DNA from 3 places in the Tepidibacillus fermentans genome. Region 3 is predicted to be linked to each of the others. Evidence: riboswitches for the same ligand, from Rfam matches in the RefSeq annotation. Region 3 holds a riboswitch; each other region holds the start of a gene.
The links. A riboswitch is a leader RNA that binds a small molecule or an ion and turns the genes downstream of it on or off. The one in region 3 is predicted to bind S-adenosylmethionine.
Positions count from the first base shown of each region.

Region 1: linked by a shared signal. The riboswitch ahead of EDD72_RS04545 (homocysteine synthase) and the one ahead of metX (homoserine O-acetyltransferase MetX) in region 3 are both predicted to bind S-adenosylmethionine.
Region 2: linked by a shared signal. The riboswitch ahead of EDD72_RS10730 (methionine ABC transporter ATP-binding protein) and the one ahead of metX (homoserine O-acetyltransferase MetX) in region 3 are both predicted to bind S-adenosylmethionine.

Region 1 is NZ_SMAB01000005.1:36,542-39,827, reverse strand. It holds gene secA2 (accessory Sec system translocase SecA2) at 1-1,122, shown strand, start outside; SAM riboswitch class I at 1,204-1,319, shown strand; gene EDD72_RS04545 (homocysteine synthase) at 1,391-2,680, shown strand; one part of gene prfB (peptide chain release factor 2) at 3,038-3,112, shown strand; one part of gene prfB (peptide chain release factor 2) at 3,114-3,286, shown strand, end outside.
Region 2 is NZ_SMAB01000021.1:6,108-9,393, reverse strand. It holds gene EDD72_RS10740 (hypothetical protein) at 54-335, opposite strand; gene EDD72_RS10735 (hypothetical protein) at 735-1,190, shown strand; SAM riboswitch class I at 1,545-1,653, shown strand; gene EDD72_RS10730 (methionine ABC transporter ATP-binding protein) at 1,770-2,804, shown strand; gene EDD72_RS10725 (methionine ABC transporter permease) at 2,785-3,286, shown strand, end outside.
Region 3 is NZ_SMAB01000010.1:43,528-46,813, reverse strand. It holds gene gerQ (spore coat protein GerQ) at 1-335, opposite strand, end outside; gene EDD72_RS07615 (cell wall hydrolase) at 351-785, opposite strand; SAM riboswitch class I at 951-1,054, shown strand; SAM riboswitch class I at 1,162-1,266, shown strand; gene metX (homoserine O-acetyltransferase MetX) at 1,335-2,426, shown strand; gene EDD72_RS07605 (homoserine dehydrogenase) at 2,413-3,286, shown strand, end outside.

The DNA of each region.
Region 1 (3,286 bases), on a different contig from region 3:
CATGAAAAAGAAGCAGAAATTATTGCAAAAGCTGGCCAAGCAGGTGCAGTAACCATTGCAACCAATATGGCGGGCCGTGGTACGGATATTGTTCTTGGTGAAGGAGTTGCTGAGCTAGGCGGACTTCATATCATCGGTACGGAACGGCATGAGAGTCGAAGGATTGACAACCAATTAAGAGGACGTTCGGGACGTCAAGGAGATCCGGGTTCTAGTCAATTTTTCATCTCACTTGAAGATGATTTAATGAGAAGATTTGGCTCCGATCACATTATGGGAATGATGGATCGCCTAGGAATGGAAGAAGATCAACCGATCGAAAGTAAGATGGTGACAAAGGCAATTGAATCGGCTCAGAAGAAAGTGGAAGGTCATAACTTCGATATTCGTCGTGTCGTACTACAGTATGACGATGTGATGAACCAGCAACGGGAAGTCATCTATAGTCAGCGCAGACAAGTATTAGAAAGTGATAACTTGCGTGATGTCATTATCAACATGATCATGAATTTTGCCGAACGTTTGGTCAATATCCATTGTCCAACCGATCAAGTCCAAGAAGATTGGGATTTGAAGTCTTTATTAGACCATGCCAATGCAACCTTTTTAAATGAAGGAACTCTTTCCGAAAAAGATATATGGGGCAAAGAACCAGAAGAGATTTTGGAGCGTTTCCGTGAGGTTGTGGAACAACAATATCATCGAAGAGAAGAAGAACTTGGTGAGAATATGCGTGAATTTGAAAAAGTCATTCTTCTTCGTGCCGTCGATAGTAAATGGATGGATCATATCGATGCGATGGATCAATTACGGCAAGGGATTCATCTGAGAGCATATGGTCAAACAGATCCATTACGGGAATATCAGATGGAGGGATTTGAAATGTTCCAGGCCATGATCCAAGCCATCGAAGAAGAAGTGGCTACTTATATCATGAAAGCCCAAATCCAGAATCATCTTCAACGTGAGGCTGTTGCTGTGGGTCATGCGGTAGATAATACCAATCCAGAACCAAATTCGAAGAAAAAACCAGTTCGTGCAGCACAGAAAATCGGTCGAAACGATCCATGTCCATGTGGAAGTGGTAAGAAATATAAACACTGTCATGGAGCAGCACATTAGCAGCACATTCATCGATTGACAAGATTTCAGGGTCAAACTATAATGAATTCAAATTCCTTTAAAATTTCATATTGGTTATGCCTCTTATCCAGAGCGGCGGAGGGACTGGCCCAATGAAGCCCGGCAACCGACGCACAGTCTAACTGTGTTGGCAGGTGCTAATTCCAGCAGAATCTTATGATTCTGAAAGATGAGGGGGGGAAAGGTTATTCACTCCTTCTCATCGAGAGGGAGTTTTTTATTTTCATAAAAAGAGAGGAGAAATAAGATGAGTCAAGAAAAAAGTTATGAATTCGAAACGATTGCTTTACATGGGGGTCAACAACCTGATCCAGTAACAGGTTCAAGAGCAGTACCGATCTATCAAACCACTTCTTATGTATTTAAAGATACAGATCATGCTGCTAACTTATTTGCTTTAAAAGAACCAGGGAATATTTATACTCGAATAATGAACCCCACTCAAGATGTATTTGAAAATCGCGTGGCTCAATTAGAAGGTGGAGTTGGAGCCTTGGCTCTTGCTTCTGGATCTGCAGCCATTACCTATGCAATTCTTAACATTGCTGGTGCTGGGGATGAAATCGTATCCTCAAGTAGTTTGTATGGTGGTACATATAATCTTTTTTCTACCACACTCCCGAAACTAGGAATTACGGTTAAGTTTGTTGATCAAAGTAACACAGAGAATTTTCGACAAGCCATAAGCGAAAAAACGAAAGCAATTTATGCTGAAAGTATCGGAAATCCCAAAATTGATGTGCTAGATATCGAGGCTGTTGCCAACATTGCCCATGAAGCAGGAATTCCTCTTATCGTAGATAATACGTTTGCTACCCCTTATCTTCTTCGTCCATTTGATCATGGAGCTGATATTGTTGTTCATTCTGCGACCAAATTTATCGGTGGTCATGGAACTTCTATTGGCGGTGTAATTGTCGATGGAGGCAAATTTAATTGGGATAATGGTAAATTTCCAGGTTTAACGGAACCAGATCCAAGTTATCATGGGGTGGTATATACCAAAGACTTTGGATCATTAGCATACATTATCAAAGCAAGGGTTCAGTTATTAAGGGATATGGGAGCAGCGATTTCACCTTTTAATGCTTTTTTACTTCTTCAAGGATTAGAAACATTGCATTTACGAATGGAGCGACATAGTGCAAATGCTTTGCAAATTGCACAGTTTTTAGAAAACCATGATTTCGTTACTTGGGTGAATTATCCGGGCCTTCCTTCAAATCAATATTATGATTTAGCACAAAAATACCTACCAAAGGGTCAAGGGGCAATCTTCACCTTTGGCATTAAAGGTGGAGTCGAAGAAGGAAGAAAATTTATTAACAACTTAAAACTATTCTCCCATTTAGCCAATGTTGGAGATGCCAAATCATTAGTCATTCATCCAGCAAGTACAACCCACCAACAATTATCTCTTGAAGAGCAACTTAGTGCTGGTGTTACTCCTGAAATGATTCGTTTATCCATCGGAATTGAAAATGTAAATGATCTGATTGCCGATCTAGATCAAGCCTTACAAGCAAGTCAAAAGTGAAAATAAAAAAAATAAAAAAGTGTAAAAAGGTTGCAAAAGCAACCTTTTTTTCTTAATTATTGTGGAAGAAGAAGCGGAATAAACGGCGTAAACATGGGAAATTAGGAGAGATTAATTTCTTAATCAAAGACAAGTTAATCAAATTAGCGGCTTAGGATAACCGAAAGTCTAAGGAAGAAAAACATCGGAAGCCGTATAAGGGAAACCTCACGTACGGTTGATGAAGGGAAACTGAAATGAGTAAAGAAGCTTATGGTCGCTATGAAAGTTTCAGTTTTCTGCTCAACTTCTAATCCTTGGAGTAATGGGTAAACTATGGTATGATGAAATTTGAGATTTATTTAAAGAGGTGAAGCTATGATATCGCAGGGAGAACTAAAGAATGAACTAGAAAAGATGGCCAAACGATTGGCAGAGATTAGGGGGTCTCTTTGACATAGAAAGTAAAAAGAGCCGAATCGCTGAGTTAGAACAAAAAATGGCTCAACCTGATTTTTGGAATGATAATGATGCGGCGCAAAAAGTGATTAACGAAGTGAATCGTTTGAAAGAACAAGTGGAGCAAATCACTAATCTTGAGCAAGAATATGAAGATTTGCAGGTTAT
Region 2 (3,286 bases), on a different contig from region 3:
ATTAGACAGAATAGAGATCTGTTTACTATATAGGGGATTTTAAATGACCAATTTTATTCTTCAAATATCGAGACGCGATCTCCTGATGTTGTAATTCCCGAAAAATTATCAGGGTCAAACTGTTCCCAATGGGTAGTCTCATCTAAAATCATAGCACCTTGCTGTTGTAAACGCTGAAAGTCATCTTCAGACAAAAAGATATACTCATACTTATTCAGATAACGAATCCTCCATAATGTTTTACCCTTAAGTTCTGCAAACCATTGATGCAATTTTTCGCAACCTTCTTCAATTTTAGTTAGTTTTTTTTCACATAATGGACAGAGGTATTCCATTATTTTTTCCCCTCGCATTCAATGATAAAAATTGGCTTCTCGCCAATTTATCTAATCTAACTTCTAACTTCTAATTTCTTTTTATTATATGTTATGCAACTATTCGATAAATTTCAATCATCAATTGAATTAATTTTATCAATTTATTTTAATAATTTTTTGATTCATTGTGAATAAATGGAAGTGATTGATTCATCGAATAATGGTTTCATGAATCGGGTAACGTAACTTTAACAAAGGAAAAGGAGGGGAATCCATTTGAAAAAGGATCAAGAACAAAAAATCCCGCCTCATATTGATATGGTAGAACAAATGGTTCAATCCTCACCAAAATTAAAAAGAAAAGCAAAAAAAGGGAAGGAATAACGGAAGCTTTAACTCCTGAAAGGAGAGAAAAGAATGATAACCGTGATCGGGTTTATAACGATATTTTTGATCCTTCTTTTCTTACTCATCAGTTATTACTTTTTAGTTAAAAAACCAAAAACGGCCAAAAAGGAACAATCTAATATCATTCAGCTGCAAACCGATGGATTTGATTTTATTCTCTATAATGGAAAGGTAAAAGAATTAATAACCGATTATCATCGGTATCTTGCAGACTTAGATGTGGTAGTCTATAGTAAGAGATTATTTATTGGTTTTTTAGAACCAAAATATGCTTACATAGACATTCCAGCAAAAGCCATTCAATCGGTAAAGTATGAACCCAATAAACTAACAATATCTTGTTTTAAAGAATTATCTGGTACGAAAAAGATTGTCATAAAAACAAAAACAACCCAACAACTTTATCATTTAGCCAAAAAGATTGATTTTATCTCACGAAGATCAAAAAAAGTTACTGCAATATGAAAGAAAAGGGAGTTCGAGGCTCCTTTTTCTCATTTTAAGTCTTGATTCATTTTTTTCAATCAAGTTGGTTAGTAGCGTTAAGCTAAAACTTAAGACAAAGTAGAAGATGACGACATCAGTCGAATAATATGATGATCTATGAATAGACAGCCATTTGAAGTGTCATCCATAAACCTATCAGAAGAATATTTAATGCTCCTCAAAATGAGCGTACTCTTTCATTCCTACGAAAAGTTTTGTAATATTTATCCATAATTTTCGTTATAAAATTTTTGTTGACAGTTTTATTATGAGGTGGTACTATTTATTCATCTGTTATGAAGCATTGATTTGATGAAGTGAATAAGTGTTGTATCCTTATCTAGAGAGGTGGAGGGACTGGCCCTATGAAGCCCGGCAACCTACCATAATATTATGGGAAGGTGCCAATTCCTGCAGGACTTTTTGTTCTGAAAGATAAGGAAAGGACTTTCGTTAAAATTAGGGATCCTTTCTGAGTTTTTCAGAAAGGATTTTTATTTTGTCAATGTAGAAAAATATCAACAAGCTTTGTTGTGACATAGAAAGTGGTGAATAGAATTGATTCGACTTCATAAGGTGAAAAAAGTATATAACGGTAACAAAGAAGAAGTTGTTGCCTTAAAGGAAATTAATTTAGAAATCGAAAAAGGTGAAATCTATGGGATCATTGGTTACTCTGGGGCTGGGAAAAGTACATTGATCCGCTTAATCAATATGTTAGAAGAGCCAACAGAAGGGGAAATTTGGGTAGATGGTCGCCAAATGAACCGATTAAGTCAGAAGGAACTTCGTAAAGCGAGACAGGAAGTTGGGATGATCTTTCAACACTTTAATTTATTATGGTCCCGAACGGTTTTTGAGAATATTGCCTTTCCTTTAGAAATTGCTGGTGTACCAAAAGAAGAGATCAATCAAAGGGTGAATGAGTTAATCGATCTTGTTGGTTTAACAGAAAGGGCAAATGCCTATCCTTCAGAATTAAGTGGTGGGCAAAAACAAAGAGTAGGGATTGCTAGAGCTTTGGCGAACCGTCCAAAGGTATTGTTAAGTGATGAAGCTACTTCCGCGCTTGATCCCAAAACGACGGATTCAATCCTTGAGCTGTTGCAAGAGATTAATCGAAAAATGGGAATTACCATTATCTTAATTACTCATGAGATGCATGTGATTCAAAAAATTTGTCATAAAGTAGCTGTGATCGATCAAGGAGAAATTGTTGAAGAAGGCCCTGTACTAGAGGTGTTCACCCACCCAAAACAACAAATTACTAAAGAGTTTGTCAAGCAAGTAACTGAACATATGGATACAGAAGAAACCATTCGCCAAATCCCGTTGGAAAAAGGAAGTTACATTTTAAAATGTAAATTTGTCGGTGAAAACGCCAACCAGCCAATTATTAGTCGCTGGGTGAAAACATTAGATGTTGAGGCCAATATTTTAGAAGGAAACATTCAATATGTTCAAGGTTCTTCCTATGGTTCGTTATATATTCAAGTGAAGACAACAGTAGATAAATTAAACGAATCGATTCAATTTCTCTCAAATTGCGGGGTAGAAGTGGAGGTGGTGGAGAATGTGGTTGGAACCAAGTGAATGGACGCAGCTATTTGAAGCAGCGTTAGAAACATTATATATGGTTGGAATATCGGGTTTATTTACCGTCATCCTTGGAATACCATTAGGAATCTTTTTGGTTCTAACGGATAAGGGACAATTATTAGAAAACCGTATACTCAATATCATCTTATCTGTCATCGTGAATGTTTTCCGTTCAATACCATTCATTATTTTGATGGTTTTATTAATTCCTTTTACTCGTAAAATAGTAGGGACACCGATTGGCTCTACGGCTGCAACCGTACCTTTAATCGTTGGGGCTGCGCCATTTTTCGCTCGGCTAGTTGAAACTTCCTTAAGAGAAGTGAATAAAGGGGTCATTGAGGCGGCCTTATCGATGGGGGCGAATATCCGCCAAATCATTTTTAAAGTCTACCTACCTGAAGCGATGCCTTCCATTCTGTCAGGGATTACTGTTACCTTGGTTGCCTTGATCAGCTATTCAGCTATGGCTGGAG
Region 3 (3,286 bases):
CGTTTCCCTGTTTCAGGATCACTAATAATGATATGGTCCTTACCTGCTGCTTCTAGTCTTCCGCGGAACACCTTTGCATTCCATTCTTTATTATTTTCAAAAGTCATATAAATGGTAGCAATTTTTCCGAGATTTAATCGCAAAATGTTTTCAATATAGGATTCCTCTAAAGGTAATTGCCCTGGAATTTCGATCCCGCGTTCAGGGGCTTGGGGTGTTGGAATCATGGGTTGCATTGGATACATTGGTTGCATCGGCATTATAGGTTGGGGGAAATTTTGATCATATTGAGATGCTGAAAATAGATCATAAAAATAAGGATAGTATGGATACATAAACAATCACTCCTTTTAAAAAGTTCCATAAACTGAAGGACAGTCTGAATAAGTAGGTGCATAAAAACAATGGGATTTATATCGTCCTGTATTCCATGCTATATACCACCTACTAGGACAACTTCTTCTTCCTGGATTAAAAAACCATAGGGCAAAAGTAGCAGGATGATATTTTTCTCCATTGACCACTTTTCGAGCTAATTGGATTTCTAAAGTGCGTGCTCTTTGATAAAAATAGGATTTTTGTACAGCCTCGAATCCTCCTGGGGATTGAAAGATCATTTGCGGCACGGTTCGGATTCCTTTGAAATCTAAACAATTGGCTCGAACCCGGTTTACTCCAACATTCCCAACTAGCAACATCCCAAGTTTCCCTTCACTTTCTGCTTCTGCCCGCATTAATCTAGCTAGTAATTTCAAATCGTTTATGTTTGTTTTAATAACAGCCATTGACTCACCTCGCACATTAGGCCTCTATAACAATATATTTTGATTAAAAAAAATGGTGAAAAATTATCACAGGAAATCTCGAAAAGGAAAGAAATTTCAATTTTGTCTTGACATAGACTGGTAATGATTATATGATGTCATTAACAATCTAAAACGACACAGGATTTCTTATCGAGAGAGGTGGAGGGACTGGCCCAATGAAGCCCGGCAACCGGTTTTTAAAAACGCGGTGCCAATTCCTGCGGAGAATCATCTCCGAGAGATAAGAAGAGCGTAAAACTACCCTCTTCTTATGAAGAGGGTTTTTTCATGTTTATGAAAGTTACGGAGTTCATGTTATTTTATCTAAATAATAAAAGAGAATATTAATTGATTATTCTTATCCAGAGAGGTGGAGGGACTGGCCCAATGAAGCCCGGCAACCGGTTTTATAAAAACGCGGTGCCAATTCCTGCGGAGAATCATCTCCGAGAGATAAGAAGAGTGTAAAAGAACTACCCTCTTCTTATGAAGAGGGTTTTTTATTTATCTTTTTGGGGGGGGACTTTAATGGTAACAACGATCATTCAATCACCCTATGAAGCAAGTGTCATTGAAATTGGCGAGTTATCTTTAGAATCAGGGAAAAAGTTAAAAAATGTACAGATTGCTTATGAACGGGTAGGATCAAAGGAAGCACCAGTTATTCTTGTATGTCATGCTTTAACAGGGAATCAATTTGCCGTTGGAACAGAACAAAACCCTGGTTGGTGGTCAGGATTGATTGGGCCAGATAAAGCGATTAATACGCAAGAATTTCAAGTGATCACGATGAATGTGATTGGTGGATGTGATGGATCAACAGGCCCATTAACCATTGACCCAGATACAGGCAATTCTTATCGAGCTAATTTCCCATTCATCTCCATTCGTGATATGGTTCACGCTCAATATCTCGCTTTAAAAAAGCTGAAAATTGACCATGTCAAGGCGATTATCGGTGGATCATTAGGTGGGATGCAGGTATTGGAGTGGGGGGTTCTCTATCCTGATTTTATGGATACGCTGATTCTTCTTGCAGTCACACCCTATCTTAGTGATTATGCGATTGCTTATAACTTAATCGCAAGGTTGGCAATCATAAATGATCCAGCATGGAATCAAGGGGATTATCTTTCAAATGAACAGATTAATGGATTAAAAATTGCTCGTATGGTAGGGATGGTTACGTATCGATCAGCTGAACTCTTTAATGCTCGCTTTCAAAGAGCACAACATGCGAATTGGGGTATTCGTCATGACGAGACTACTTTTGAAGTGGAATCTTATTTACGTTATCAAGGAGAAAAATTGACTCGGAGATTTGACGCGAATAGTTATCTTTATTTATTAAAAGCGATGGATCGATTTGATTTAGGAAAAGACCGTGGGGATTGGAGAAAAGCCTTAGAGCTAATGGAAGCTTCGATGATCGCCATTGGATTTCGAGGGGATTTGCTTTATCCACCTAAAGAATTAGAACAACTAGTCGAGCATTACCAGAAAATAGGTGGAAGAGCTAAATTCATCGAAGTAGATACACAATTTGGCCATGATGGATTTTTAGTTGAATTTGAGAAATGGGCTCATCTAGTGAGGGAGGGTATATATGGAATCGATTAAAGTCGTATTATTAGGTTTGGGTACTGTAGGTAAAGGAGTATATGAGACGATTCAAACACATCAGACTCAACTTCAAGCAGTATTAGGTAAGAAGATCGAGGTAGTTGCAATTCTTGTTAAAAATAAGGAAAAAAAAAGAGAGATTGATCTTGATCCTTCGGTTATCCTTACTACTGATTATGTGGATATCCTTCAATTGCCAGAGATTGATTTTGTGATTGAAATGATTGGTGGAATTGAACCAGCAAGAACATATATTGAGCAGTCATTAACAAAAGGGTGTCATGTGATTACAGCAAATAAAGAATTAATGGCTTTCCATGGAAAAGAATTACGTAAGATTGCTGAACAAACTGGTTTTCAACTAGCCTATGAAGCAAGTGTGGCTGGTGCTATTCCTGTCATTCGTACATTACAAGAATTATTACAAGTAAACCATATCACAAAAATTGAAGCGATCCTTAATGGTACGACGAATTATATTCTGACACAAATGCGGAAAGGAAAAATCTCTTTTGAGCAAGCGTTAATGGAAGCAAAAGAAAAAGGGTATGCAGAAGCAGATCCAAGTAATGATATTGAAGGATGGGACGCCTTTTTTAAATTAATGGTTCTAAGTGATTTAGTGTTTGATGAACAACCGAATTGGAATCATGTTGATCGATCAGGAATTGAACAGGTATTAATCGAAGACTTGACGCTTGCCGAACAATTTGGATTACGTTTAAAATTGATCGGATCACTATATAAGAACCATGATCGTTGGGAGGCAAAAGTAAAACCAACCTTTTTATCAAAGTCACACCCTCTTTATTATGTAGAAGGTGTTGAAAATGGAATTGTAATCGAAACGGATCTAG